Regions from separate parts of the Sporomusa aerivorans genome, predicted to be linked through region 1. Evidence: riboswitches for the same ligand, from Rfam matches in the RefSeq annotation. Region 1 holds a riboswitch; each other region holds the start of a gene.
What was found. A riboswitch is a leader RNA that binds a small molecule or an ion and turns the genes downstream of it on or off. The one in region 1 is predicted to bind S-adenosylmethionine.

Region 1 (7,318 bases):
GTCTCAAAAGACTGCGCCAGGCCTTTGGAATAGTCGGAACTGCTGTCGATAAACACAGCTGCTGTTTTGGCCTTTAGTGTGTTGCTGGCAAAGTTGGCCATAATAGTGCCCTGCAGCGGGTCAATGAAACAGGAACGGAACGCGAAGGGTCTGGTTTTACCGTTATCTACGGTAATTTTCTCGTTCGTGCCTGTCGGGGTAATAATAGGAACTTTATTATCCTGTGATACCTGGACGACGGCTAAAGTATTGGAACTGGTGGCGGGACCGAGAACAGCCACAACTTTGTCCTGCGTAATCAGCTTGGTGATGGCATTAGTGGCTTCGGCTGCCTCCGATTTATTGTCTGCCAAGACCAGCGTCAGTTGCTTGCCCAGAACGCCGCCGTTGGCATTGGCTTGCTTAATGGCTAATTGAATTCCGTTGACTGCCTGTTTGCCATAGTTGGCAACTCCGCCTGTCAACTCAAAGTTACCGCCGATTTTGATATCATTGGTTTCCTGTTTGGCGCCGCCGCCGCAACCGGCAAGCGCGCCGGCCATCAGCATTGTGCTTATAGCCACAGCTAATAGTTTCTTGCGCATATTTTCCCCTGACCTTTCCCTTCCTCTGCAGCTACGTCTTCTAACTCAAAACAAGTAAAAGTCCTTTTTAAAAAATGTTTTTGCACAGAGGAGTTTTTGTATTTTGTACTCAAAACAAACTATACACTTTTACACCTTGTATGTCAACACTTAATTGTTTGTGTCGTTAAAAAGGACATTTGTCTTTTTTGTTCACACTTCCGCGATAAAACAAAAAGTTAGCCGATGTTGCCCTTCTCCAGGCGAAAGTTATACTTTCTATCAGGATAAAAAAGGGGGTACTCTTTCTGTCGAAAGAGTACCCCCCTAAAAAGAAGCTAGGCAATAAAGCAGTTAAGTTCTGTCTGAACCGGTTCAACCCCGATCCGCTGGACAAAGGCGTGAAAAGACTCGCCGTCCGCCCGGTTGGCTTTATAAAATATCACAAGTTTTTCAATGGCTTGGGCGGCCTCATCGGCAGCTACACTGCCTTTAAGTTTTGTACCGAAGGAAGCTTGCGGCCCCAGTTTCCCACCGACGGAAATTTCAAACGCCTCAGTTATTTTGTCACCGACTTTTTTCATAACTCCCTGCAGGCCAATATCGGCAATCTGCTGTTGGCCGCAGGAATTTACACAACCGCTGATATGAAGAATGAGCGGTGTATCCAGTTCAACATTTTTATCGAGATATTCGAGAATGGCTTTAGACCGCTCTTTGGTTTCCGCAACCCCCAGCGGACAAAACTGCGTGCCGGTACAGCAAACGGCATGAGCCGTGAAAGTCTTGGGAAACGGCGTCAGACGGACGAGCACTTTTTCGGCCAATAGAGTCTTGACCTGGGTGTCGGCAATATTGGGCAATATCAGATTTTGCGAGTTAGTGGTGCGCAGGGAACCATCGCCGTACTGATCGGCCAGATTAGCCAACTGCTCCATTTCCTCGGCATAAAAACGCCCCAGGGGAACAGAGATTCCCAGATAGTTAAGTCCTGGTTGCTTTTGCTTACGCACACCGTATTCGCAGCCGGCATTCCAGTCAACAACCAGATCCTTGCCCCGGCTGGCCAGCGATCCTGTGATTTTCAGCAATTCTTCCTGAAACTTGTCAATACCCCAGTCAGCCAACAGAAATTTCAGGCGGGCATGATTACGCTTTTCCCGGTAGCCGTAATCACGGAAAATAACACCTACCGCTTTGGCGACCGCCAGCACTTGTCCTGGCTCGACGAAAATATCCAGCGGCTGAGCCAGACAAGGTTTGGCGGAAAGGCCGCCGCCTGCCATGACATTAAAACCAAGCGTTTTTACCCCGTCAACTTCTTTCTCCGCCGGCGTAAACGACAAATCGTTGATTTCGGCGTGAACCGGATTATGGATACTGCCGGAAATCGATATTTTATATTTGCGGGGAAGGTTGGAGAAGTCCCTGTTGTTATGGAAGAAATCAGATACTTCTTTCAGTACGGTCGCGGCGTCAAGCACTTCTTCCGGATCATAGCCTGCCACCGGATTGCCCACAATCGTGCGCGGACAGTCGCCTGCCGACTCAATACAGCTCAAACCCACTTTCTCCAGTCTGGCGAAAATGTCCGGCAAATACTCAACCCGTATCCAGTGGAACTGAATAGCGTGCCGTGTGGAAATGTCCAGTAAATTACGGCCGTAATCCCGGGAGATGCCCCCTAGCACCCGGGCCTGCGCTGACGTAAGCACCCCGCCGGGAACCTTAACTCTCAGTAAAAAATAGCCCTCTTCTTTCGGCCGCGATATGTACAGCCCCAGCCATTTCAGCAAATCAAAGTCCCGTTCTTCAACAGAGGCAAACCCCAGTTTTGCAAAACGCTCAATGTCTTCAACAATATCCAGCCCGTCTTTTTCCAGCTTAATCAATTCAACCTTGTTCAATTTAGTAAGATCGCCCGCCCAGGTTGGTTTCACAATGATTCCTCCCGTTTTAAATTTAGTTATATTCAAATAACGAAAAGGCCAAAGTTCACCTATTGAACTTTGGCCTTCAGTTTTCTGATTAGCACATAATTACACTACCAAAAATTCTGCCGCTTGTAAAGTGAAATTGTAAAATTCGTTGACTATATGCCATCGCCATGAAGGCCCGTTAGTTTGCCTACGCGGTATTTTTCGGTCCTCTCGACCTGCATAATTTGTCCGGCCTGTATTTGAATGGCAACCTTGCCATACTCCATACCGCTGACAGACTGTATAATACGAGTTCGTATCCCCGTCCCGCCCGGCTCTTTCGCGGCGGCTTTGGCAGACCCTTTGGCCTGCTGGTCGCAAATCCGGATTTTCTCCAGCTTTTCAAGTTGAATTACCTTTGAGTCCTGAATTACCAGTGTAAGCGAGCCAAAACTTATATCCCGCACCGCCTGTTCAATCAATTCAAGCGCCGCATCGGAAAAATACTTGCCTGAAACTACCTCATCCTGCTTAGCCATACTTTTACTCCCCCATTTGGCTCTAACTATGCGCGTTTAACCCGGAAACCATGTGTTTCCGACACCTTGCGGCCAATTCCCTGAATTTTACCGGTAATGCACGACCGGCAATGCGCCGGCGTATCATTGATGCAAATCTTGCCGGGATAAAGAAGATACATTTGACGGTATTCACCTTCAGTAACATTGGGCATAACCACATTAGCCCCCCGCTGTAGAGCCAGTACCCGCCCACGGGGATTCAGCGACTCCATTGCCGTTGTGGCCGGAATGTTGATATCCGGCATCAGCAGCCGGAGCATAGCCACAACCTTGGTGCTCATTTCAAATGTTCCGCCGCTTTCACCGGCCAGCGGCGTATCCGGATTGGGAATAAACGGCCCAATCCCAAGCATATCGGCATCAATTTCTTTAAAAAACAATATATCATCAGCCAAGGACTCCACGGTTTGCCCGGGAAGCCCCACCATACTGCCTGTGCCGAGTTCAAACCCCAGCTCTTTCAAATCCCTGAGACATCGCGCCCGGTTATCCCAGCTCATTCCCGGATCCAGCTTCTCATATAGCTCTTTATCGGTTGTTTCAATTCTTAAAAGGTATCTGTCCGCTCCGGCATCACGGTATTTTTCATATACTGCCCGCGACTTTTCGCCGACACTCAGCGTTATCGCCAAATCAAGCTCCTTGATCTTCCTGATGAGACAGACCATAGTCTCTGTATCGAAACAGTCATCTTCACCTGACTGCAATACTACCGTCCGATATCCGTAGGACTTAGCTTTTGCGGCGAAATCAACAATTTCATCCGGCTTCAAACGATAGCGCTTAACATTTTTATTATCGCGTCTTAATCCACAGTACAGGCAATTCTGTTTACATATATTTGAAAATTCAATTAACCCCCGCAAATGCACCTCGTCGCCTACATAGGCTTTCCGCACCCGGTCGGCGGCGGCAAAGAACTCTTCCTCATACTGGGTATCTATAAGCAACGCTACGATTTCTTCTTTGGAAAGCGTATGCGTTGTTTCCGCCTTTTGAATTAATTCCCCAATATTTTTAGGTTCAGTCATATGGATCACTGCCTCTCCCCCAAATTTCAAAAACAGGTTGCCCTTTTGAAATCATGATAAATGCTTTTTCCATCGGCGTCAATACAAAGTACCCAACATTTTATCCGACGACTAACCCGCTCTAAGACTCCCCCTTCTATAAGCGGGAGTTATACCCCTACGGGCACAGGCGAGCGGTTAATTCTACTTTATAAAGTAATCTTTACAATACCTATTGACAAAATTTATCGTCTATGGCAAAATATATTTCAATATCTCTTAATTGCATATCAAACTTATCGAGAGTGGTCGAGGGACTGGCCCTATGACACCCGGCAACCGGCAGAAATGCAAGGTGCTAATTCCAGCGGAGCAATCCGGAAGATGAGTTATTCGTGTTTATAAACGACTCTTCTTGCGGAAGAGTCGTTTTCTATTATTTATATAAAAGCAGGAGTGATAATTTATGAGATTTGCAACCAAAGTTGTCCAGGCCGGATTAGTCACAGACAAAACCACCGGCGCCCTTAGTACTCCCATTTACCAGACAGCCTCCTTCCGCCATCCTGAGCTAGGCCGCAGCACCGGCTATGATTATTCCCGCACCCAAAATCCAACCCGCAAAGCCGTAGAAGAAGCGGTAGCCGCACTGGAAGAAGGTCATGCCGGGTTTGCCTTTTCCTCAGGCATGGCTGCCATCACAGCCATTCTCATGCTTTATCGCCCTGGTGATCATCTGATTATTACCGAAGACTGTTATGGCGGAACTTATCGCGTTATGGATAAGTTATTTGCACAGCTTGGTTTAAGCGCCAGCTTCGTCGATACCAGCAATATTGATCAGGTACGGCAGGCGCTCCAGCCGGCAACCAAGGCTATCCTGGTGGAAACGCCGACAAATCCGCTGATGAAAATCGCCGATATCAGAGCTATTGTTGCTTTGGCCCGTAAGCACCAGAATCCTGTCCACGTCATTGTCGATAACACCTTTTTATCGCCTTATTTCCAAAAGCCCTTACTTCTGGGCGCCGACATCGTATTTCACAGCGGTTCAAAATACCTGGCAGGCCACAACGACGTTATCTGCGGTATTGCCGTGGCCAAAGACGCCGCCCTCTGTGAACAGATTGGCTTTGTCCAAAACGCTGCCGGCGCAATTTTAGGGCCGCAGGACAGCTGGCTGCTGCTGCGCGGCATGAAAACTTTGGCCATTCGCCTGCGCCAGCACGAACAGAACGCCCTGGCCATTGCCAAGTGGCTTACAACGCATCCCAGCGTCACCGCAGTGTATTACCCCGGTCTTCCCGGTCATCCCGGCAAAGAAATTCAGGAAAGCCAGGCCTCAGGCTACGGCGGCATGCTGTCTTTTACTGTAGATCATCCCCGTCTGCCAGAGCAGATATTGCGCAAGGTAAAGGTTCTGCAATTCGCCGAAAGCCTGGGCGGCGTTGAGTCATTAATAACTTTTCCGGCCGTACAAACCCATGCCGATATCCCGGCCGACATCCGCAACCGTCTTGGCATTACCGACTGTCTGCTGCGATTCTCGGTCGGCATTGAGGATGTAGAGGACCTCATTGCCGATCTGGCGCAGGCGTTGGAATAGTAATAGGCAATAATAAAACAGAGTAACCTTCAGATGAGGTTAAAGCCCCATCTGAAGGTTACTCGCCTATCCAGTGACTTAGCCGTTCGCCTGTGCCCGTTAGAGGTATAACTCCCACTTGTAAAAGCAGGAGTCTTAGAGCAGGTTGATCGTCGGATAAAAGATCTTACTAGTAATATAGTGGCCGTATTGAAACGTAACGTTTCAATACGGCCACTATTGTTCTGCCGGGCAACGGCATGATCGGGCTAGCCAAGGTAAAACGAATCGACATAATTAATAGCAAATATTGTATTATATAAAAATTATCTATAAAAATATTTAAAATGCATATTTTTAATTTATATATCTTTTAATTATAATATGATCAAAGGTCGATAGATAATTTTAATGATATGCGAAGGGGGGAAGAACTATGAAAAAGCATGTGGCCAGCAGAAAGCCAATGGAGCTTACTTTGTCAAACCAGAACAAACTAAGCAGAAATTTTAATTTGCATCAGGCTAAATTTGCTGCAGCGACGAAAAGAGCGGAAGAATTACTGAGTCAGCCTGCCCCGCTTGGCATTAACGACTCTTTAAATTGCGGAAAATTTAATGCTAAATTTGTGAAAGAAATAAGAAAATCGCTTTTGGGTTGAATGGTCATCGACATTTAGCTTGACCTTAAATTTCACTGGAGAAGTTATAGCTGCCAATAAAAACTTAAAAAAGCTTCTCAGATAATGCTGAAGTATAATTTTAAAACCGGGAGGAAGGAAGTTATGCTTGAAATGTCTGCTGCCGCCATCGCTTCACTGCTTGGTGTCATTATTGTAGTTGGTTTATCAATGTATGATGAAGAACTCAATGTGGGTATCGTGGCTATTGGCTTTGCTATTGTTATAGGAGCTGCTTATGCTAACCTTTCTGCTGTCAAGATTATGCAAGCATGGCCGCTGGACTTGTTTATGATTTTAACAGGTGTAACATTCCTGTTTGGCATTGCGACAACCAACGGCACAATGGATAAGCTTACGGCTAATGCTATCCGTTTAGCAAAAGGGAATACTGCGTTAATTCCTTTAATTATTTTCTTGCTAATTACTATTATTACGACGATCGGTCCTGGTAATATTGCCACTGTAAGTCTAATGGCCCCGGTAGTTATGTCTATAGCCGGCCGTATTGGCATGAGCGCGTTTTTAATGACACTGCTTGTTGTCGGCGCTGCTAATGGCGCTGCTTTTTCTCCAATTGCGCCAACCGGAATCATCTCAACTTCTATCCTTACCAAGATGGCGCCACAACTGGAAGCTCTTGGTCAGCATCTGGGCGACATAAATATGTTAGCCTGGAAAATCCACCTGAATTCCGAAATTACCCAGGTTGTTGGTAATGTCGGCGGGTTTCTCGCGCTTGGCGGCTGGGCATGGATACGGCAACAGCGCAATTCCAACTTAAGCATAGATGACATTGCGCCGAAACCAGATCCCTTTGATAAAAAACAATGGTTGACGCTTGCTTCTATTTGTGTATTGGTGCTATTAGTTATTTTACCCAGTCTGTCTGCAACGAAAAGCTGGTTCTCGCCAACTATGATGAATCTTATCGGTACCGGCAAGGTAACTAATGTAGGCGCTGTGGCATTCCTGCTTTCT
Region 2 (7,318 bases), 570 kb from region 1:
GACCGATGATGAAAATCGGATTTCGCAGTTTTCCGGACAAGTTCTCGATGACATGAAAGGTGAAATCAAAAGGATGACAAAAATTGTAGCAGACTTGCTGACGTTGGCCAGGGCTGACGCCAGTGCTGATACAATTGTAAAAGAAAATTTTGATTTAAACCTTGTTGCCGATAAAGTTGCCCGCTCTTTTAAGCCGCTGGCCAATGAAAAAGGGATCAGGCTTGATTATAACGGCAAAAATAAACTTTTGGTTCATGCAGACAGAGAACGAATCAACCAGTTACTGGTAATTTTGATCGATAATGCTTTGAAATTTGGCCGGCAAGGCGGCGAGGTCCTACTCTCCGTCAAACAGACGACTAGCCCGAAACGGACAGTATATATCAGCGTACAGGATGATGGCGTCGGTATTCCTGCGGAACAGCAAAAGCTTATTTTCGAGCGGTTTTACCGCATAGATAAAGTAAGATCCAGAGAAGCAGGCGGTACCGGGCTGGGGTTAGCTATTGCCAAGTGGATAGTGGAGGCGCATTCCGGGACGATAAAAGTTGAAAGTACAGTTGGCGTTGGCAGTACATTTATTGTCAGTCTGCCCTGCTAAATAACACTGTTTGCCTGATTTAGATGTGCCGGGCCGTTAGCGAAAGTGCCCAAAAAGTAATACTTTGGTCAGAAGCACAAAAGCCTGCAAGCCGTTGACTTGCGGGTCTTTTGAATATTTACGCCTGATAAGGCGAAGCTATTAGAGAGTATATTTTTGGAGGTATCTGTTATTGCCGAACGGGAATTTGCTGGGTATTTTTGTTTCCAGAATTCTTAAGCTTACAGTTAAGCGAGATGTTAATATTATAAAGATAGTTACAATACCGTTTTGCATTCATACAATAATTATTTTTGCAGGGGTGTTTTTGAGCAATAGTTTACCGGTTCGTGAGGCGACGGGTTTTATTAATCCATCGGTAACAGGCCAGCCACTATTTATAGAGAAATTTATTAAGTGGGATGCGCATTGGTATACGTTTATTGCCGAATATGGCTATGATAGTCAAAGTATCGTTTTTTTTCCTGCCATCATTCTGCTAATTAAGGGTTTGGCCGGATTAGGCATAAGTTATGTTACCGCAGGGTTTATTCTGTGCAATGTTTTTACTATGATTAGTTACTGCCTGATGGCCAAAACATTCTTGCTGGATTTTTCCGCCCGGGAGACCAGACTGGCGCTTCTGGCTTATGCAGTAATGCCCACGGCCTTTTTTTTAAATAGCGTCTATACCGAACCGGTGTTTATCGTATTTTCACTTGCCTGTCTATATTGTATTCGCTCAGGCAGCTGGTGGAGCGCCGGCTGGTTTGCGGCGCTGGCTGCTATGACCCGGAGTCTGGGGATATTGCTTGCTGTTGTTTTGTTAGCGGAATATGTCAGATATTATAAAAATGTGAGGCAACTAAGAACCGCGATGGCATCACTTCTTTTTCCCATAATAGCCGTTGCCGCCTTTTGCGTTTACAATCATATCATGTTTGGTGACTGGCTGGCATTTGTTCATTCACAGCAGTTATGGGGAAGGCGCTTTGGGCTGCCATGGGAAAACTTCCGGAACAACCTTCAGCTTATCGGTGCGGGTGTTCCTCTTACCGAAGCCGGTGTTTACTTAGATGCCCTGCTGGTGGCGCTTGCTTTCGTCGCTTTGGTTGCGGCATCGACGCTGCCCCGTTACAGGCTTCCCGCGCCTTATCTTATAACAGGCTGGCTGTGGTTTCTGGTGCCGATGTTCTCGACATCACCTGTTTATCCTTTGTACAGTATGGCCCGCTTTGTGATCGTAATCCTGCCTGTGTATTTGTTTTTAGCCAGGCTTCCTTCAGCGTTGTTTTATAGTTTAGCATGCCTGAGCGCCGCCGGACTGCTTTTTTGTACAGCCTGGTTCCTTAATTGGTACTGGCTGGGTTGATGTATTGACAGTAGCTTATTCTTCATGTAAAATTAGTTCTAATTGAACAGAGCTCTTATCTAGAGTGGTCGAGGGACTGGCCCGATGACGCCCGGCAACCGGCAGAGTCTTCTGCAGTGGTGCTAATTCCAGCAGGAGTTATCCTGGCAGATAAGAGGAAAGTGCTGCAATAAAAGCTCCTTTCCTCGGAAAGGGGCTTTTACTATGTGCAATAAAAATAGTTTACTACGCTGTCCGGAGGTGCTTTTAAAACATGTGTGTAGTTTCTCTTACCGTTCGTCCCGATGCAGTAGAGCATTATGAAAATCCACCAAGAACTTTCAGGCAGCTGCGAATGCGTCGTATCAAACCTGTGTCAAAGATCGGGGCTCTGTATCCTCTAAAGAATAATGAATTTAACGATATCAGAGACCGGGAGTTTCTTGATATCGCGTATGATAAAGCCGTGGCTTTTGTTCTTATCAATTGTCCGCAACAGGCTGATTCTGATCAGCAAGCTGCCACGGTTTTTGCAGCTTTGGCGCAAGCCTGTATTCCTTTTACGATGGTTTCCGTCCAGCCGGCAAAAATCAGTTTCGTTGTCGGCGAGTGCTGTTTGCCAGCCATGTGCGACTGTTTGCAACAGTTGGCGCTATATCCGGAAATTGTTGCAGATTGTACAAAAATTTCAGTGCGGGAAAACAGCGGGCAGCCGTTATTTACAATGATTACTGCCTTAATCGAGATATTGGCGGAAAGAAACATCCCTGTACTGCGCATGTCCGAATCGTACGGGTTAATAGAGATTCTGACGGAAAGCCGATTCAACAGGCAAGCGCAGCAGGCTATTGAAAAGCAGTTCTCAGTTAAATAGGTAAAGAGGTAGAAATGATATGATAGATTACTGTAAAAAGAGGTATGGTGAGCAATACGAAAGTGTTAGTCCGGGGCTGACGAAACCTAGCAATGAGGTTGTGATCATAATTCGTGACGGAACCGTAGTTGCCTTCATGCAAAAGTCCGGCAACAGACTGGTGGAAGGCATGTACGGGGACGGAATATGACTTCGGGGTTATGCTGCAAACGGTATTGATGCAGGCATACCGTTTGCAGCATATGAATGGTTATTGACACCGGCTTGGTGTTATGATACTATCATTACATTAATAAAATAGTTGGCTGATTGGAAAGACCAAAGGCTAAGGACTTCTCTGGCAGAGAGTTCCTTGGCCTTTTTATTTTTCTGTCAAAAAGACAAAGCAGCCGGTTTATATGTTCGCAATGATGGTAGGTAATTATGTGATGACCGGCTCGCAACTAAAAGAAGGAGTGGATGACATGGCGACAAGAACAACGATTGATACATGGTACAGGAAAGAGGATTATTGGGCCATTATTATTGCTCTCGGACTTATTTTAGTCAGCACGATCGCTTTTTTCAACGGGTCGGCTAAGCTGCTTGCGGCAATGGCAATCAATGTTCCCGGCTGGTCGGCTGATTTTAGCAAAATCAGTGGTTTCCTGGCAGGTAACTGGCTGGGTATTGCTTATTTGTTTGGTTTTTTTGCCGTAGTTTTTACGGGCGCCGGCCGTATATTAGGCTACCGTTCGAGTGATTATCTGGCAAGCTTTTCGGTATTATTTATCTTATCTGTTGTGGTTACAGTTTTGGGTTCCAACCAAGTTCTGAAAGACTGGCAGTTAGAAACACCGCTGCTGGCGTTATTAGTGGGTATGATTATCAGCAATACTGTGAAACTTCCTGCTTGGTTCCAGAGTGGGTTACGAACCGAGTTTTATGTTAAAACAGGTATTGTTCTGATGGGAGCTACTTTGCCGTTTACGGTGATCCTCCAGGCGGGGCCGCTTGCCATTTTGCAGGCTACTATTGTGGCCGGAATCACGTTTGCGTCCATTTATTTCGCCAGCACCCGCCTGTTTGGTCTTGATCCGCGTTTTGGCGCAACACTGGCAGCCGGCGGTTCCATCTGCGGCGTCTCAGCATCCATCGCGATAGGCGGCGCCTGTCGGGCAGAAAAGGAACATGTTTCTGTATCAATTTCGATGGTTATTATCTGGGCAGTAGCGATGATCTTCCTTTTACCCTTTTTGGCTAAATCTTTGGGATTAGCTCCTGGCCCGGCAGGGGCCTGGATTGGTACTTCAGAATTTGCTGATGCAGCCGGTTTTGCTGCCGCTGAAGCTATGGCCGACGAGCGGGCGGTAAAGACTTTCACGCTGATGAAAGTTGTCGGGCGTGATATGTTTGTCGGGATTTGGGCGTTGATGGTTGCTTTTCTTTCGGTAACACGCTGGGAAAACAAAACGGTGGAAGAAGCCAGTCGCGTCAGCGCAGGTGAAATTTGGCGACGGTTTCCCAAATTCATCATAGGCTTTTTTGCCGCCTCTGTCTTTACTACCTTAGTGATAGCCTATCTTGATCCCAAGCTGGGCACTGCGTTTTCGAAAGAAGTTATCGGTCCTGTCAAATCTTTACGCGGCTGGACCTTTACCTGGGCTTTCCTCTGTATTGGCCTGACTACCCGGCTGAAAGATCTTACTTCCTTTGGCTGGAAGCCTCTGGCGGCTTTTGCAGCCGGGGTAGCTATCAATGTGCCGCTGGGATACTTATTATCCAACGTTCTGTTTGTAGAGTACTGGCTGGGGGTTAAATAACATGGTGGATTATACTACCCGCATAATTATCAGTCTCAAAGAAATTGAACAGTTAAGAAAGCAGATTGTTGGTTCTGCGCCCGGCCCCGAAAGTCTCAGAAAATACGGGGCCATGGCAGCGGCGGCGTCAGAACGGACGGCAACCATGCTTGAGGTGCTGGCAAGCGTCGGTTTTACCTTCAAGGCCAATAAAGAATATATATATGCTGATTCAGAGAGCGTAGAAGCGGCTAAGGCCAAACAGCTGCTAGCCGCACATGGTTTCGCCGACAAAGAATACCAGATATATTTGGAGTACCGCCGCCAGTGGGGGATTATGTAGCAGGATAATTATTACTGATATAGAATAAGTTACCTATCTTATTTTTTAAGGGGGTAATGGCAAATGGCGAAGAAAATTCTTATATTGACAGGCGATTGCGCAGAAGACTATGAGGTTAAAGTACCGCAGCAGGCACTCTTGATGCTGGGCTACCAGGTTGATGTGGCTGTCCCCAATAAGAACGCCGGCGATATGGTGCAGCTTGTTGTTCATGATTTTACCGGACTGGATACCTATATTGAACTTACCGGTCACCGGATTCCGGTCGATATTGCGGCAAAAGACGCCAAAGCCGAAGAGTATGTCGGCCTGGTAGTTCCCGGCGGGCGTGCTCCCGAGTATATCCGGATGTATCCGGAAGTTGTCAAACTTGTTCAGGACTTCTTTGCAGCCGGCAAACCGGTAGCCGCCATTTGCCACGGTACGCAACTCCTGGCTCCGGCCAATGTGCTGGCAGGAAAAACCGTAACTTCTTATCCGGCCTGCGCAGCCGAGTGCCAGTTAGCCGGAGCTGAATGGCAAAATGAACAGGTGGTTGTCAGCGGTAATCTTGTAACCGCACAGGCCTGGCCTGATCATCCCGCATGGTTAAAAGCCTTTGTTGATTTATTGGGAGCTAAAATTAGTATTTAATGGAATCAGATAGAAAAAGAACTTTGGAGATTGCAGTAATGCAATCTCTTTTTTATCCTGCTAGAAAGTATAACTTTCGCCTGGATAAGGGCAACATCGGCTTCCGCTTTCGCCAAAGGCTCGGCCCAAGCCGTGTTTTCTTTATATATCCGGTATTTCGGTCATACTACATATAGACAAAGTAATGCATTCAAGCTAAAATGGCGGATGGGGCTGTTTGTCGGCACCAAGAAAGGAGTGCAGCTATTGTTTGTACAGGATCTTATTCTGCAAGGAGCACCGGACCGGATTGCCTTTCATGGCAAGGACAGTGTGACATATGCTGTTTTTAGAGAGAAGGTAGCGCAATATCGTGATTATTTTTATACAACAGGTGTCCAGGAAGGAGAAAATGTAGGTCTCTTTTCCCGCAACTCGGTCGAATTTGTTTATTCCTATATGGCTATTGTCAGTCTGGGCGCCGTTGTCGTGCCGATCAATTTCCAGCTTACTGCCAGGGAAATTGCCTTTATTGTTAAAGATGCGGGAATGACAAAACTGATTTCTATGGAGCTGCTGGCTATAGATAACGAGCTTGCTCAGCAAGGGTACGAACAGCCAGTTGCTCAGCTTGTTATTCCTGATTTTAAGCAAGCCCTGGAGCAGGGACAGTTTCCTGCGGCTCCGCTGCTTAATAAAGGATTTACCGAAAATTGTCTCTGTGCCGTTATTTACACTTCCGGAACCACAGGCAGCCCTAAAGGAGCCGTGTTAACACATAAAAACCTTGTCAGCAACGCTGGCGCATTCAGGGAGGCGCTGCCGGTCACTGCGGCAGATAATGTGTTATGTGTGCTGCCGATGTATCATTGCTTTGCCTGGACCTGCGCAATCCTTAACTCCTTGCTTTGCGGTGCTTCCATCACGATACTGGAAGCGTTTGCGCCCAAGGAAACACTGACCGCTATTAAAGAGTACGGCATAACCGTGGTGTACGGCGTGCCGCCGATATATAATTTTTTTGTCCGGGGAGGAGACCCGGATGCGCTTGACGGTGTGCGGTATTTTATTTCCGGTGGCGCATCACTGCCGGAAACGGTGGCCCGGCAGTTTTTTGATAAATACGGCCAAAAAATAATTGAAGGCTACGGTCTTTCCGAAGCGTCACCGGTTGTAATGCTAAACCCGCTGAAAAATCCCCAATACTGTTCCATTGGCAAGCCTCTGCCGGGGCTCGCGGTTAAAGTCGTTAACCCTGAGGGGGAGATTCAGCCGCCGGGTGTTGTCGGTGAACTGGTGGTACGTGGCCCCAGCGTGATGCAAGGTTATTTTAATCTGCCTGATGAGACTGCCGTCGCTTTGCGGGATGGCTGGCTGCACACCGGTGATTTGGCGTACCAGGACGCAGAGGGGTATTTCTATATCGTCGACCGGTTAAAAGATTTGATTATATCAAATGGTGAAAATATTTACCCGCGCGAAGTTGAGGAGTTATTATACGCCTTCCCGGGTGTCATTGAGGTCAGTGTCATTGGTGTTGCCGATCCGTTGCGAGGGCAGGTGGCCCGTGCCTATATTGTGCTGGCGGAGGGACAGGCCTTTGACAAGAAGGCCATACGGGAATATTTGCAGGCCAATCTTGCCGCTTTTAAAATACCACGGGATTTTGTCGTCGTAAGTTCTTTGCCGAAGAATCAGACAGGCAAAATATTGAAGCGCGTATTGCGCGATCAGGCAGGATAAAGAAAACAGCCGGGCTCTGAATGATAAGAGCCCG
Region 3 (7,318 bases), 1.8 Mb from region 1:
GCCAAAAATTGAGACACATATCCTATTCCCCAAAAAAACCAATGTTGAATTCCTGCAAATTGTTGACAGGCATACTATAAGAATGCGAGTCTGGGAACGTGGCGCCGGCATAACCAAGGCTTGCGGCACCGGCGCCAGCGCCGCCCTTGTTGCTTCTGTTCTAAATGGTTATACCGACCGGCAGGCTACCGTCAAACTGGATGGAGGTGACCTATTCATCGAATGGGCCAGTAATAATCATATCTATAAATCGGGACCAGCCGTTGAAGTGTTCCGGGGAAAATACCTGTTGTAGCAGTTAACCGGCTCGGTTGAGCCGGTTTTTTAATCCTGATAGAAAGTATAACTTTCGCCTGGATAAGGGCAACATCGGCTTCCGCTTTCGCCAAAGGCTCGACGCAAGCCGTGTTTTCTTTACAGTTTTAATTCAGAAAAAAAGGAATTCTTTGTTCTTAAGTATAATATTTATACCCGGGATATTTTGTCTTCGGAGGTGTTAGAGTGAAGCTAGTCGCCGGTATTCTTAGCTTAATCATCTGTCTGGCTGTTCCATTGTCAACCTACGCAATCGCTTTGGTAAAAAGAGAGGTTATCCTTGATGCACAAGAGTATGGCATCAAGAATAAGCAAATGGCGCTCACGGACTTTCTGCAGCCATGGCTTGTTTATGAGGAACAGGCTACTATTCTGAATGAAACGACTGAACGCGCTTACCTGTATACGCCTTACCTGCTCCTGGCAAATGACGCCCGTGACAAAGCCAGAAGCAAACAGACTGTACAACTTGCCGATAGTGAAAAAATTCTGTCCGATTACGCTGGTTGTCTTGTTTTCAGTATCACCCTGAATGGTAATAGTGAAAAATTTGCTGATGGCATGCAGGTAGTAATTAAGCAAGATAAAAAATTAATTAAACCCTATCACTCAGTAATCAATCCAGCACTAAAAACGCCCTGGTTCCCTGACCAGCCGCAGTACGCCGCTCATTCCTACTTTTATTTTCGTGACCAGGATTTAATCTTGACCAAACCGATTATCCTCGTTGCGACTACTAAAGACAAATATGAACACCGGTTTAACTTTAACCTGGCTAATTTTAAATAATTGTGATAAATGGAGGATATCTCCATTTTTATTTTTTAGAAAAAGGGATTTAGGATGAGAAAAGCGAAGTAAAAGTAAAAAACTACGGTTAAAATTGTATTATCAGTCCATAATAACATACGCAAAGGAAGGTGCAGTTTTCGTGCTCAAAAGTATGACCGGTTTCGGCCGGGGCGAATACATTGATTCGAATCACCGTATTGTTGTGGAAATCAAAGCGGTCAATCATAGGTATAACGAAATTGTGATACGCATGCCTAAAAACCTTGGCAGCCTGGAGGACAAAATCCGTCGCTGTATCGCGAATACTATTTTGCGCGGCCGGGTGGATGCCTTTATTACAGTGGATGAATACGGTGAAAAGAGAAGAACGGTAAGGGTTGACAAAGAATTAGCGATGGCTTACCATAATGCAATGAGAGAACTAGCTGGCTTACTGGCAATACCGGCCACTGATAACATTTACCACCTATCAAAATATCCTGAGGTTTTGAAAGTGGAAGAGATTGCCGAAGATGTGGAAGAGTTATGGCCCAAACTGGCTTCTGCTATTGAAATTGCCATTAAGAATCTTATGAAAATGCGCGAAACCGAAGGCAATAATATCGAGTCAGACCTCTTACAGCGAGTGGACAAGCTCCATACATATATCGGGGCTATTGAAGAAAGAGCACCGCATATTCTTGTCGAATACCGCGAAAAGCTTTTACAGCGTATGAGGGAATTACTGACCGCCGTATCCGCAGAGCCTGATGAAACCAGACTTCTTCAGGAAACAGCTATTTTCGCTGACAGGACTAATTTCACAGAAGAAATCGTCAGGCTCAAGAGCCACCTGGCACAGTTCCAGTCGGCTGTAAAATCGCCGGACGCCGTTGGACGCAAATTGGATTTTATTGTACAGGAAATCAACAGGGAAACCAATACAATTGCCTCTAAAGCCAACGATTCTTCAATTGCCAATATTGTCGTCGAAATTAAAAGTGAAATTGAGAAGGTCAGAGAGCAAATCCAAAACATAGAGTAATATAGGATGTTTGCGTCTTAAAAGCCCTATAAAATTATAGGAGGTGTCTTATGGACATAAAATTAATAAATATTGGGTTTGGCAATATTGTATCGGCCAACCGTATCATTTCCATAGTCAGTCCCGAGTCAGCCCCCATTAAGCGGATTATTCAGGAAGCGCGTGACCGCGGCATGCTTATTGACGCTACATATGGCCGCCGTACCCGTGCCGTAATTATTACTGACAGTGATCATGTCATTTTGTCAGCCGTGCAGCCCGAAACGGTAGCTCACCGGCTTACCAGCAAAGAAACCAGTGATGACACTGCCGAATAGGATTGGAAGGAGACAGTCTAATGGCGCAGCAAGGAATTTTAATAGTTATTTCCGGGCCCTCAGGCACCGGAAAAGGTACCATTTGCCGCGAGTTGCTGCGTAGCAATCCCCGCTTGAAATACTCGATATCGGCTACTACCCGTAAGCCCAGAACTGGCGAAGTTGACGGAGTGAATTATATATTTGTTGCCAGAGACCAGTTCCAGGCCATGATTCATAATAATGAACTCTTGGAATGGGCTGAGGTCTATGGAAATTATTACGGAACGCCACGTCAGTATGTATTGGAGCAACTCCAAAACGGCTACGATGTCGTTTTAGAAATTGATACCCAAGGTGCCATGAAAGTTAAAGAAACCTTTCCTGAAGGCGTTTTTATCTATATAATTCCGCCTTCACTTGATGAGCTTGCCGACAGGATATATAAGCGCGGCACTGATAGTCTTGAATCTATCAAAACCCGTTTAAATTGCGCAAGTGTTGAACTTGCGCAAGCCCAGAATTATCATTATGTTGTCGTTAATGATCAAGTTGCGGCTGCTGTGCAAAAAGTTGAAATCATCATTACAGCTGAGAAGTTTCGGGCCGAACGCAACACAGATCTTATTCAGAACCTATATCGTACCAGGTGTTCATAACAAGGCATTTGGCACTTTCAAAAACTTAGGCAAGGGGAGACGTTATGATTAATCCGTCTTTAGATGTATTAGTGGAAAAAGTGGATAGCAAATATACCCTGGTAGTATTGGCTGCCAAAAGGGCAAGAGAAATTATGGACGGTCAGCAGCCTCTGGCAGAATCAAAATCCAATAAACCGGTTACAATTGCCCTGGAAGAAGTAGCACAAGGCAAAATTACCTATGAGCGCACAAAAACAGGTATTAAATAGGAGTCGATAATGTCTGCAGGTCAAACTATTGTTATGGGTGTTACCGGCGGCATTGCCGCTTACAAAGCTGTAGAAGTCGTCAGTCGCCTAAAAAAGGCAGGTTATACTGTCCATGTCATTATGACAAAATCGGCCACCCAGTTTGTAACCCCGCTGACTTTTCGCGAGATGAGCGGTAACCCGGTGGTAACCGATATGTGGGAAGAACCCAAAACCTGGAATGTACAACATATTGCATTGGCCAGCAGTGCCGACCTGTTTTTAATTGCCCCGGCAACAGCCAATATCATTGGTAAGATCGCAAACGGCATTGCCGATGATATGCTCAGTACAACGGTTATGGCCACAACAGCCCCGGTACTACTTGCTCCGGCTATGAATACCAACATGTACTTAAATCCCGTTACCAGACAAAATCTGGCCAGGTTAGCGGAAATAGGCTATCACATCCTGGAACCGGCCGCCGGTCTGCTCGCCTGCGGGGTGGAAGGACCAGGCCGGTTGCCTGAACCGGCCTTTATTGTTGAAAAAGTAGTTGCTTTGTTACAAATGAGCAAGCAACTGTCCGGTAAACGGATATTGGTTACAGCAGCGGGTACTCGTGAGCCTATAGATCCGGTACGATATATTGGCAACCGCTCCAGTGGCAAGATGGGCTATGCTATCGCCCAGGCAGCAGCCGAACGAGGCGCCGAAGTAATCTTGGTATCAGGTCCGTCCGGCTTGCCAACTCCGCCGGGAGTAAGTGTCAGACGAGTGGAAACGGCATTGCAGATGCGAGATGCCGTTTTAGCTGAATTCGATACGGTAGACGCTGTTATTAAAGCCGCCGCCGTCGCCGACTACCGGCCGGAATTAGCGGCTGATCATAAAATAAAAAAAGACGGCGAAACATTAACAGTAAGTCTGATTAAGAATCCGGATATTCTGCTTGAGCTGGGCCAGAAGAAGAAGCAGCAGATCTTAGTCGGTTTTGCTGCGGAAACCCAGGAGCTTTTGCTACATGCCCGTGATAAATTAATTAAAAAGAATCTTGATCTAATTATTGCCAATGATGTAACTTTACCGGGGGCCGGGTTTAATGTTGACACGAATATAGTAAAACTAATTGACAAAAGCGGCCATGTGGAGGAACTGCCCCAGTTAAGCAAACAACAGATTGCCACTATTGTTATAGACAAAATTTGTGCAATGCTGACAAAATCTACTTGATTTTTTTCTCTATTTGTATTAAAATTTTTTTGTTATGAAAATTGCATATGCTATACTCATCAAGAGTTGGTGGAGGGACTGGCCCGATGAAACCGCGGCAACCATTTAGCAATGTCTAAAACGGTGCCAATTCCGGCGGATAACCGCAAGATGGGAGTGAAAACAAAATCACGCCTCCCTTTGCGGAGGCTTTTCTTTTTCAGTAGCTAAATTAGGAGGGACATTATGGAAAAAAAGCGTGTACTCTTTACATCCGAATCGGTAACGGAAGGTCATCCTGACAAAATTGCCGACCAGATTTCCGACAGCGTTCTTGACGCTATTCTGGCTCAGGACCCTGAAGCAAGGGTGGCCTGCGAAACGCTGGTTACAACAGGTATTGTGCATGTTGTAGGTGAAATCACCACCAACTGCTATGTAGATATCCCTAAAATTGTCCGGGAAACTATCAAAAGTATTGGCTACACCCGGGCGAAATACGGCTTTGACAGCGAAACCTGCGGTGTCTTAACCTCAATTGACGAACAATCGGCCGATATTGCCATGGGTGTTGATAAGGCACTGGAAGCCAAACAGGGAGATATGGACACAATTGAAGCCATCGGCGCCGGTGATCAGGGAATGATGTTTGGCTATGCCACCAATGAAACACCTGAATATATGCCGCTGCCAATTGCTTTAGCGCATAAACTGTCTCGCAGGCTGTCTGAGGTGCGTAAAAACGGCGACCTGACTTATCTCCGTCCGGACGGAAAAACACAGGTAACCGTAGAATATGAAGATGGCAAACCGCTACGTATCGATACCATTGTAATATCAACGCAGCACAGCCCGGATGTTGACCGCGATACAATCGAAAAAGATCTGATCGCTAAAGTTATTAGTCCTATTGTACCTGGTGAACTGCTTGATGCAAAAACAAAATATTATATTAATCCAACCGGCCGCTTTGTAGTTGGCGGTCCACAGGGTGATGCCGGCTTAACCGGGCGCAAAATTATCGTTGATACGTATGGCGGCATGGCCCGTCATGGCGGTGGCGCCTTCTCGGGTAAAGATCCCACAAAAGTTGACCGTTCTGCCGCTTACGCCGCCCGCTATGTTGCTAAAAATGTGGTGGCGGCCGGCCTCGCCGACAAGTGCGAAATACAGTTGGCCTACGCGATCGGTATCGCCCGTCCTGTTTCGGTCATGGTTGAGACGTTCGGCACGGCTAAAATCAGTGAAACGCAGATTGTTGAGCTTATTAACAAACATTTTGATCTCCGGCCAGCAGGCATTATTAAATCCCTTGACCTCAGACGCCCTATTTACCGTCAAACCGCCGCCTATGGTCACTTTGGCCGCACTGATATCGACCTGCCCTGGGAGCGTACCGATAAAGCCGACCTGTTACGCAAAGAAGCCAATCTATAGATATTTATTAATGAATTAATGGCTAATGGTAATACTAACATTGCTGGACACTCTATTCAGTACAAAGGAGGTATTCCATTGGCTACACAAACAAAAACCAAACAATCCGTTTACCGGGTGGGAGGCCTTAAAGGCGACCATTGCCGCGATCGTATTGAACATACGCTTTCACATTTGCATGGTGTTTCCTCTGTTAAAGTGGATCTGGCTGCCAAGCAGGTTGCCGTTAGCCATGACGAATCGGTAACTTCCAGCGGATATATCGAAGAAACCTTGCAATCACTCGGCTACTCCATCCAGGGTTAAAGGAGCAGATGTAATGAAGCTCCATTTTTCACCGCTAAGAAAGCGAATAAAACGTTATTTCAAACGATTGCCCATGGACACAGGTCTAGATTGGGAACTAGCCGCTTATTATCCGAAAAACCAGTAGCAGGTATTTACCACTTAGAAGCGAATATAAACTCTTAGATAAAAGGGGACTTATCAAGTCCCCTTCTCTTTATAATGAAATATTTAGGTGAAAAAATGTCAAATATCGCTCAAGTAATTGTAAATATTCCTGCCCGCAGTATCGATAAACCATTTTCCTATCTAATCCCGGAGCAGTTGCCGGCAATAGACATTGGCTGGCGTGTACTGGTACCGTTTGGCAGCAGAAAGGTAGAAGGGTTTGTTATCAGCCTGGAAGACGAACCGACAGACGGCCTAAAATCGATTCTGGCTGTGCTTGATGACTATCCCTGGTTTAATGATAATATGCTCAAGACAGCCGAATGGCTGAGCCGGTATTATCTGTGCTCTCCGGCAGAGGCCATGCGTCTGTTTGTCCCTGGACTGTCAGGTATAAAAAGTACTAAAGCTTACCAGGCTGCGCATGCAATTGATTGTGAGCAGGCCAGTATTCTTCTCGCTGCCAAACCGGCTGAATACCGCACCGTACTCAGCTACATTTTGGATCACGGGCCGGTTTCGCAAGCCGATTTAGCTAAACTGCCAGGCAGCATAGAGACTATTCTAAAATTTCTTTTACAGCATAAATTAATTATCCATACCGATACAGTGCTTAAGCGTGGTAAGGCCAGCACAATCAGGCTGATTAATCTTACAGTCAGCAAAGAATCAGCCGCACAGGCTGAACAAGCGCTGCCGCCAAGCAAGTCAGCTCAGCGACGTCTTCTGCACGCGTTAATCCAAACAGGTGAACTTTCCCCGACTGAATTAAGAAACCTTCATATCTCGGCAGATACTGTACGAAAGCTGACATCGCAAGGGCTTGTCGCCAGCCGCGAAGTACAAATATTTCGTAACAGTTATAATACTATCATACATAAGGTTGACGAAATAACGCTA
Region 4 (7,318 bases), 880 kb from region 1:
AATGATTTCTTGTACCCCAGCCACAGCAGCCGGTACTGCGTTCATAATAACCGACGAAGGATACGCAGCCGTACCGCCGGGCACGTAAATGCCCACCCGGTCCAGCGGCGTGCATTTCTGTCCTAAAATTGCGCCATGCTCGCGTTCAGTAAACCAGGATTTCGGCAGTTGTTCGGCATGAAATCGTCTGACATTTGCCGCCGCTGCCTCAAGCGCCGCCAATACCTCTTGGTCAATTCCTTCCACGGCGCTGTCAATTTCCGCCTGCGTAACTTCCATCGTATCGGCAGTAAAGTCCGCCCCGTCAATAGATTTTGTATATCCCAGCACAGCCTTGTCGCCCTCTTTACGGACATCCTCGACAATACGTTCGACCACCTGCTGGGCGGATAGTTCTTCGCCAAACAAGTCTTTTACTTTTGCGCGCGCGCCGGTGCCCAGCACAACTTTGTCAAAAGCCGGTTTTACCAGTATTTCAGCGATCTCTTCCTTCATTAAGAAATTACTGTAAATTGTCTTCATGCGTTTCCCTCACTCTCCACCAAGGTCTTTAGTCCTTCAACCATCGTATTGATGCGTTCAAACTTCATTTTAAAGCTTACCCGGTTAGCGATAAACCTGGCTGTCGCCGGGTGAATCTGGGCCACTTCCACCAGATTATTTTCTTTAAGAGTACGTCCGGTTTCCACCAGGTCAACAATAATCTCCGCCAAACCGACCATAGGAGCCAGTTCAATCGATCCATTGAGCTTAATAATTTCCATTTGTATACCAATGCTATGGAAAAAGCTTTCCGCAACCCGGGGATATTTTGTAGCCACCCGCATATGGGCATAATCGCTCAGCTTATCCTGTTTAAGCGCCTGCGGCACTGCTACCATCATCCGGCAAAAACCAAATTTTAAATCTAAAAGCTCATAGACATCTTTGTTTTCTTCCAGCAGAACGTCTTTTCCGATAATACCGATATCGGCAGCTCCATATTCAACATAAGTCGGTAAATCAGCCGTCTTGGTTATAATAAACCGGATCTTCGCCGCTTCGTTGGTAATAACCAGTTTCCGTGAGTTTTCACTAAGCCCTTCGGCAGTATAACCAAGTTTAGCCAGCATATTTGCGGAAAGATCGAACAACTTTCCCTTGGGCAGTGCTATTGTGAGATAATCCATATCATTTGAGGTCATGTCATGCCTCCATATTCTTTAGTTAATTAAAGTGTTAATATATTAGTATATTAACACTTTGCAAAAAAACCGTCAATACACTATTACCATTTTTTATTGCCTGTTAATGCAAACTTTGGACAGCAAGTAGGAAAACCCACTGTATATGTAGAAGTAATTGGCAGGATAATAACTTTAAGGAGGAGGTTTACAATGGCTGCACTCAATCTTGTTGTGCTCAACCAGCTTGCTGACCGCCAGAAAGAGGTCATTACGGCGGTTGATCCTAACGTTAATATAATTGTAACCGACGAAAAATCGGCCCTCGAACACATGCCCAGCTGCCATGTTTTAGTAACCTGGGGCTGGTCTGAAACCCGGCATTTATATCAGGCTGCACCTCACCTGGAATGGATTCATGCCTTAAGCGCCGGGGTTGAAAAACTGTTATTTCCTGAAATCCAGGCGGCAGACACTATTTTAACCAATTCCAAAGGCATTCACGGGATTCCGGTCTCAGAACACGTATTAGCCATGATGCTGGCCTTCAGCCGGGGTCTTACCATCAGCCTCCGCCAGCAGGCCTGCGGCCAGTGGAAACGTATGCCGACCGGAGAATTGCATGGCCATACCATTGCCATTGTCGGCCTGGGCTCCATTGGCCGGGAAATTGCTAAAAAAGCCAAAGCCTTAGGGATGACGGTTCTTGCCAGCAAGCAAGAAGCTACCACTGAATTGTTTGTTGACACATTGTATCCGTCCGATGACGACAGCCTGCTCGAAATGCTGTCACATGCCGACTATATTGTTATTGCCCTGCCGCTAACGGAAGAAACGGAAAACAAGATCAGCCTGGCTCATTTTACCGCCATGAAACGTTCAGCTTATTTTTTCAATATTGCCCGGGGCGCAATTGTCAACGAAATTGACCTGATTACAGCGCTGTCAACAAACCTGATTCAGGGCGCCGGTCTGGATGTATTCGCTCACGAGCCGTTGCCTGAAGACAGTCCCCTCTGGTCGATGCCCAATGTCATCATTACCCCCCATGTAGCCGCGTTATCACCGGCTTATCTGGACAGGGCCATTAAACTGTTCGCCGATAATCTTACCCGGTTTATCCAGGGACGGAATATGCTGAATATCGTTGACAAAGTAAAGGGCTATTAAGAATGTTGTGAACTATATATAAAAAGGTGAGGCTGCTAAGAACAGCCTCTTTAATTTAAGCTATCGGCAGTTCTTAAGAGCCTCAGTTCCGGCGGCTCCCCGTCTGCCGGGGCTTCATGATGTCTGGCCACAATGCCGGTTATTTCTGCGGCAACGCCGGCTGCTGAGAGCATTGCCGCTCCGCGGGCGGCATGGTGGTAATAAGTGTGAACGGCGTGCCGGAGATTGGCTATCTTGCCGCCTCGGCCGCTGCGTCCCCATTTTCGCACCCAATCCGGGGCAAATTTGTCCAATATTACTGTGATTATTTTGTCAGCCGTACTGACATCGCCTTTTACCTTGCCCACATCATGCAGCAATGCACACTTAAGTAATAAATCCTGATTGATCCCCCGTTCTTGCGCTGCAAGCTCCAGGGCAGTATAGGCCACGTTGAGAGCATGTCTTTGGTCCGGCAGGTTCATTTGCCAGAAAAGTGCTGCTTCGCCGGGAAGCAAATGCTGTCCGATAAATTGTCTGTCTGCTTCGGTTATCCGGGCCGTAAGCGCGGAAATCACCTGTTTAACCCGTTTACTCAATATAAATCAGCTCTTCATAACCTTGCTCACGGGCAGTTGTCTCAGCGGCCTGTTTCGCTGCCGCGGCTATTGCCAATTCCGCCCGCCGTCCTGCCTTCCGGTACTTGCCGGCAGCTTCAATTGCCTCAGAAAGTTTTCCTTCGGCCCAGGCAATATATAGATCCCGGCCGCGCACACTGACGCCGATCCCCTGCCGCTCCAGCGCCAACAGCACCCGCTCAATGCCCAGCGCGAACCCGGTTGCCGGGTTGGGATCCCCCAGGGAAGCAAGCATATTATCATAGCGTCCGCCGCCGCACAGCGGGAAGCCCAAACCGGGCGTATAGCCCTCAAATACCATGCCGGTGTAATAATCAAAATCGCGAATAATGCCAAGATCAAAATTAACGTAGCTGTCAACGCCGTAGCAGGCCAGCAGCCGCCGGATGTCGGCCAGATTGTCAAGTGCCGTCCGGCTAAGGTCATTGCTCACCAGTTGGTACGCCTTATTGAGCATATCTTCCCGGCCATGTAAGAGGGGAATTTGTTTTAGCAGCTCCTGCGCAGCCGGACTAAGGCCGCTTTGCGACAGAAGTTCGCCAAGGCCAACCAAATCCCGGGAAACCATGGAATATTTGATCTGCTGCTGATACTCCGGGCTTAATCCGCTTTCAGCCATAATCCCGTTGACAAAATCAACCTGCCCTAAGCTAATCTGAAAATTAGTCAGTCCTGCTTCCAGCATGGCCTCCACAGCCAGCGCCACCACTTCAGCATCCGCAACTGGTCCAGGCGCTCCTAAAAATTCAACTCCGGCCTGGTAAAATTCACACTGTCTGCCGGCCTGCGCCTGCTCATGCCTAAATACATTGGTAAGATAAAACAATCTAAGCGGCAGCGGCGTTTCCTTGAGCCTGGTAACCGCCACCCGGGCAATGGGAGTTGTTAAGTCCGGTCTAAGGGCAAGAATGCGGTTATTCTTATCAAAAAATTTAAAGACATTCTCTTGAATACTACTCCCTGTCCCTAATGTCAGAGTTTCCATATATTCAAAAGTCGGTGTAACTACCTCTTCATAACCCCATTGGGAAAAGAGTTCAGCAAGCGCCCCTTCCACGAGACGCTTCTGTTTGGCTTCCCGGGGCAATAAATCTCGTGTGCCATAAGGAATTTGCGGCACATAGTTCTTTTTCATTATTCTACTCCCTTCTTGTCTTCCTCGTCTGCGTCCAGCCGGGCCAGTACTGTCTTATAGCCGTCTGCTCCATAATAGAGGCAGCGCTTTACTCTGCTGATGGTTGCCGTACTGGCGCCGGTTGCCGCCACAATATCATCATAAATGACGCCTGCCTTTAGCAGGCGCGCCACTTCCAGCCGCTGAGCCATTGCTTTTAGTTCGCCAATGGTGCAGACATCCTCAAAAAACTGATAGCATTCTTCTTCATTTTGCAACTCCAAAATAGCCTGAAACAGCTGATCGGAAAGTTTGTCTTTTAACTTGGGATTTACCGGCATGGTACTACGCCTCCCTGTATTTCTTGCTTACTGTATATTTATTCGCTGCTTTACCAGATTTTCCTTCTTTATCTCTTTTTAACTTTATTTAATTAAAACATTTACATACTATACCCATTTTTTTGTTTTTACTACCGGGATTTACTTATAAAAATTCTATTGACAGCGTACATAACACCATGATAATATAATTTTTGTAAATTAAATACTGTTCATCAAGAGTTGGCTGAGGGAATGGCCCGATGACGCCGCGGCAACCATCGCATATGCGAACGGTGCCAATTCCAACAGGATTACTATCCTGGCAGATGAAGAACCGGGCAAATTAGCCTCTTCGCTCTGCCGAAGAGGCTTTTATTTTTTCCCTGAAAGGAGGATATTCTGACAACTTCTCCATCTGCTGCACACAATTCATTTACCTATTTATTTACCAGGAGGAATATTATTATGAAAAAAATCACCGTATTATTACTGACTGCATTACTGGCTCTGGCCACAGTGATTGCCGGTTGCGGCAGTAAAGAAACTCCGGCTCCCGCCGGTCAGGAAAAAAAGACGGTAAAAGTAGGAGCAACCGCCGTTCCTCATGCCGAAATCCTCAATGCTGTTAAACCCATTCTGGAAAAAGAAGGCGTCAATCTTGTTATTGTTGAAATGAGCGACTATGTCCGTCCTAATATTGCCGTTGCCGAAAAAGAACTTGACGCCAACTTCTTTCAGCACATTCCTTACCTGACAAAGTTCAGCGCCGAGCGCAAACTTGACCTGACCTACACTGCCGCCGTACATATTGAGCCTATGGGTATTTACTCCAAAAAAATCAAGAATCTTAACGATGTGCAAAACGGCGCTCAAATCGCCATCCCCAATGACCCGACAAATGGCGGCCGCGCTTTGGCGCTCTTAGCCAAGGCAGGCATTATTAAACTTAAAGAAGGCGTTGGCATTAACGCTACCGTAAAAGATATCGCCGATAATCCCAAAAATGTGAAAATCAGTGAACTTGAAGCTCCCCAATTACCACGCGCGCTCGATGATGTTGCCCTGGCTGTGATCAACACCAATTATGCCCTGGAAGCCAAGCTCGTACCCACCAAAGACGCTCTGTTTATCGAACAGAATGACTCCCCGTACGTTAATATCCTGACAGTTAGAAAAGGTGACGAAAATCGCCCGGAAATTCAAAAGCTGACGAAGGCTCTTACTTCACCGGAAGTGAAGAAGTTCATTACAGAAAAATACCTGGGCGCAGTAGTACCTGCATTCTAATATTAAAAACGGCTTGAACCTTAATAAGGTTCAAGCCGTTTTCCTTCCATCCGGTTAAAAAGTATATCTTTCCTCCCGGTTGAGGGCAAGATCGGCTTACGTTTGGTGAAGGCTCGGCGTAAGCCGTATTTTCTTCATTAATCCTGCCGGGCAACAACACCATAGAGAAAGATATCGGCAATACCGTTCGCCGATGTCTCTATAGATTCACCCTTCTCACCGATAAACCCTTGAAAAACCATCATAACAATCACACTAAACAAACCGTGAGCCGCTTTATGCACGTCACAAATACGGAGAACCCCCTGATCGATGCCCTCCTGCAGGATCTGTTCCAGTATGCTAGTCGTATGCTGAAACCGGGCCCGGTACTTTTCACGCTGCGCTTCAGTAAAATTTGACGGCTCCTCATGCCCCAAACCACGCATTTCGTGCATTAAAACCCGCCACAAATCTGCATTTTCCACATAAAATTCCAAAAATACTTTAATGGCTTTCTTGATTTTACCGAGCGGCGGTTCAACGAGTCCGGCTATATTAATAAGCTCAGCTTCAAAACGCGCGCTGCGTTCTTTGATCAGCGTGTAAAAGAGCTGCTCTTTATTGACAAAGTAATTATATACCGTGCCCTTGCCGGTATCAGCCAAAGCAATAATTTCATCAACCGTGGCGCGATGATAGCCTTTGCGGGAAAAAACAGTATATGCGGCATCAAGTATTTGCTGGCGTTTCATATATATCCTCCTGTTCTACCCTTGCCATGTTAGTTTGGAAATAATAAAAACTACCATGCCAATGGCGACAGCCAGTTTAAAAATCAGTCCCAGAGTCTGGCCAATGACAATGCTTTTAGCTACACGCCCCGCTTTTTCCCGGTTACCGGTAGCTACATACTCGGTCAGGTAACCGGCAGCGAATGATCCGCCAATTGCCCCGCCAATCGAGCCAAGCCCGGGCATAATGCCTGTGCCGATAATGCCGCCGGCAATACCGCCTACGAAAGCGGCCACAATGGCACTGCTGGAGGCCTTTTCTTTTTTCGCGCCCAGTGAGCCGGCTACGAATTCAGCCAGTTCGCCTATAAGCAGCGCGCCGAAAAGCCAAAGCAGCACGGCAGTGCTCATATGCGCAAAGTTTTCCAGATAGCCGTAACCGACTGCCGTAACAAGGATCAGCCAGTTGCCTGGCAGGCCGATGGCTGTCATACCGATACCTAAAACAGCAATAATAATGACCAGAAGATTAATGGCTGTTAAACCTGCATCCACATTAGGACTCCTTCTTGATAATCTTACTCCCGGTTAAAGGCCCGGCGGGCGATATCTTTGCGGTACTGCAGACCGGCAAACTCAATTTCGGGTACGGCCCGGTATACCTTGTCTACGGCGGCGCGAATATCCGCAGCTATCGCCGTAACGCCAAGCACCCGGCCGCCATTGGTAACAACCTGGCCATCCCGGGCTCCGGTACCGGCGTGAAAAACCATAGCTCCGCGGGCTTCAGCAGCATCAAGACCGGTAACAATATCGCCTTTATGATAACTGCCCGGATAACCGCCGGCAGCTAAAACGACACAAACAGCCGCTTCGTTTTTCCAATTGATACTCACGTCAGCCAACTTCTCATCAACACATGCTTCCATAA

Region 2: it holds a riboswitch for S-adenosylmethionine, as region 1 does, so the genes downstream of both, SATMO3_RS10475 (hypothetical protein) here and SATMO3_RS07745 (PLP-dependent aspartate aminotransferase family protein) in region 1, are expected to answer to the same signal.
Region 3: it holds a riboswitch for S-adenosylmethionine, as region 1 does, so the genes downstream of both, metK (methionine adenosyltransferase) here and SATMO3_RS07745 (PLP-dependent aspartate aminotransferase family protein) in region 1, are expected to answer to the same signal.
Region 4: it holds a riboswitch for S-adenosylmethionine, as region 1 does, so the genes downstream of both, SATMO3_RS12160 (MetQ/NlpA family ABC transporter substrate-binding protein) here and SATMO3_RS07745 (PLP-dependent aspartate aminotransferase family protein) in region 1, are expected to answer to the same signal.

What each region holds. Positions count from the first base shown of each region.
Region 1 is NZ_CP156926.1:1,716,015-1,723,332, reverse strand. It holds gene SATMO3_RS07765 (ABC transporter substrate-binding protein) at 1-548, opposite strand, end outside; gene SATMO3_RS07760 (nitrite/sulfite reductase) at 902-2,503, opposite strand; gene SATMO3_RS07755 (DUF2292 domain-containing protein) at 2,656-3,021, opposite strand; gene hydE ([FeFe] hydrogenase H-cluster radical SAM maturase HydE) at 3,048-4,094, opposite strand; SAM riboswitch class I at 4,367-4,464, shown strand; gene SATMO3_RS07745 (PLP-dependent aspartate aminotransferase family protein) at 4,540-5,679, shown strand; gene SATMO3_RS07740 (hypothetical protein) at 6,095-6,319, shown strand; gene SATMO3_RS07735 (SLC13 family permease) at 6,443-7,318, shown strand, end outside.
Region 2 is NZ_CP156926.1:2,287,729-2,295,046, forward strand. It holds gene SATMO3_RS10465 (sensor histidine kinase) at 1-601, shown strand, start outside; gene SATMO3_RS10470 (mannosyltransferase family protein) at 909-1,952, shown strand; SAM riboswitch class I at 2,005-2,109, shown strand; gene SATMO3_RS10475 (hypothetical protein) at 2,206-2,805, shown strand; gene SATMO3_RS10480 (hypothetical protein) at 2,825-2,995, shown strand; gene SATMO3_RS10485 (YeiH family protein) at 3,270-4,607, shown strand; gene SATMO3_RS10490 (hypothetical protein) at 4,609-4,929, shown strand; gene SATMO3_RS10495 (DJ-1/PfpI family protein) at 4,993-5,562, shown strand; gene SATMO3_RS10500 (class I adenylate-forming enzyme family protein) at 5,809-7,284, shown strand.
Region 3 is NZ_CP156926.1:3,539,972-3,547,289, forward strand. It holds gene dapF (diaminopimelate epimerase) at 1-295, shown strand, start outside; gene SATMO3_RS16920 (hypothetical protein) at 502-1,104, shown strand; gene SATMO3_RS16925 (YicC/YloC family endoribonuclease) at 1,247-2,131, shown strand; gene remA (extracellular matrix/biofilm regulator RemA) at 2,182-2,448, shown strand; gene gmk (guanylate kinase) at 2,469-3,086, shown strand; gene rpoZ (DNA-directed RNA polymerase subunit omega) at 3,131-3,337, shown strand; gene coaBC (bifunctional phosphopantothenoylcysteine decarboxylase/phosphopantothenate--cysteine ligase CoaBC) at 3,347-4,549, shown strand; SAM riboswitch class I at 4,603-4,706, shown strand; gene metK (methionine adenosyltransferase) at 4,775-5,965, shown strand; gene SATMO3_RS16955 (heavy-metal-associated domain-containing protein) at 6,044-6,271, shown strand; gene priA (primosomal protein N') at 6,494-7,318, shown strand, end outside.
Region 4 is NZ_CP156926.1:2,595,351-2,602,668, reverse strand. It holds gene hisD (histidinol dehydrogenase) at 1-522, opposite strand, end outside; gene hisG (ATP phosphoribosyltransferase) at 519-1,184, opposite strand; gene SATMO3_RS12180 (D-2-hydroxyacid dehydrogenase) at 1,377-2,333, shown strand; gene SATMO3_RS12175 (HDIG domain-containing metalloprotein) at 2,384-2,911, opposite strand; gene hisZ (ATP phosphoribosyltransferase regulatory subunit) at 2,904-4,085, opposite strand; gene SATMO3_RS12165 (YerC/YecD family TrpR-related protein) at 4,085-4,405, opposite strand; SAM riboswitch class I at 4,615-4,720, shown strand; gene SATMO3_RS12160 (MetQ/NlpA family ABC transporter substrate-binding protein) at 4,853-5,674, shown strand; gene SATMO3_RS12155 (TetR/AcrR family transcriptional regulator) at 5,812-6,408, opposite strand; gene SATMO3_RS12150 (DUF456 domain-containing protein) at 6,424-6,942, opposite strand; gene purD (phosphoribosylamine--glycine ligase) at 6,966-7,318, opposite strand, start outside.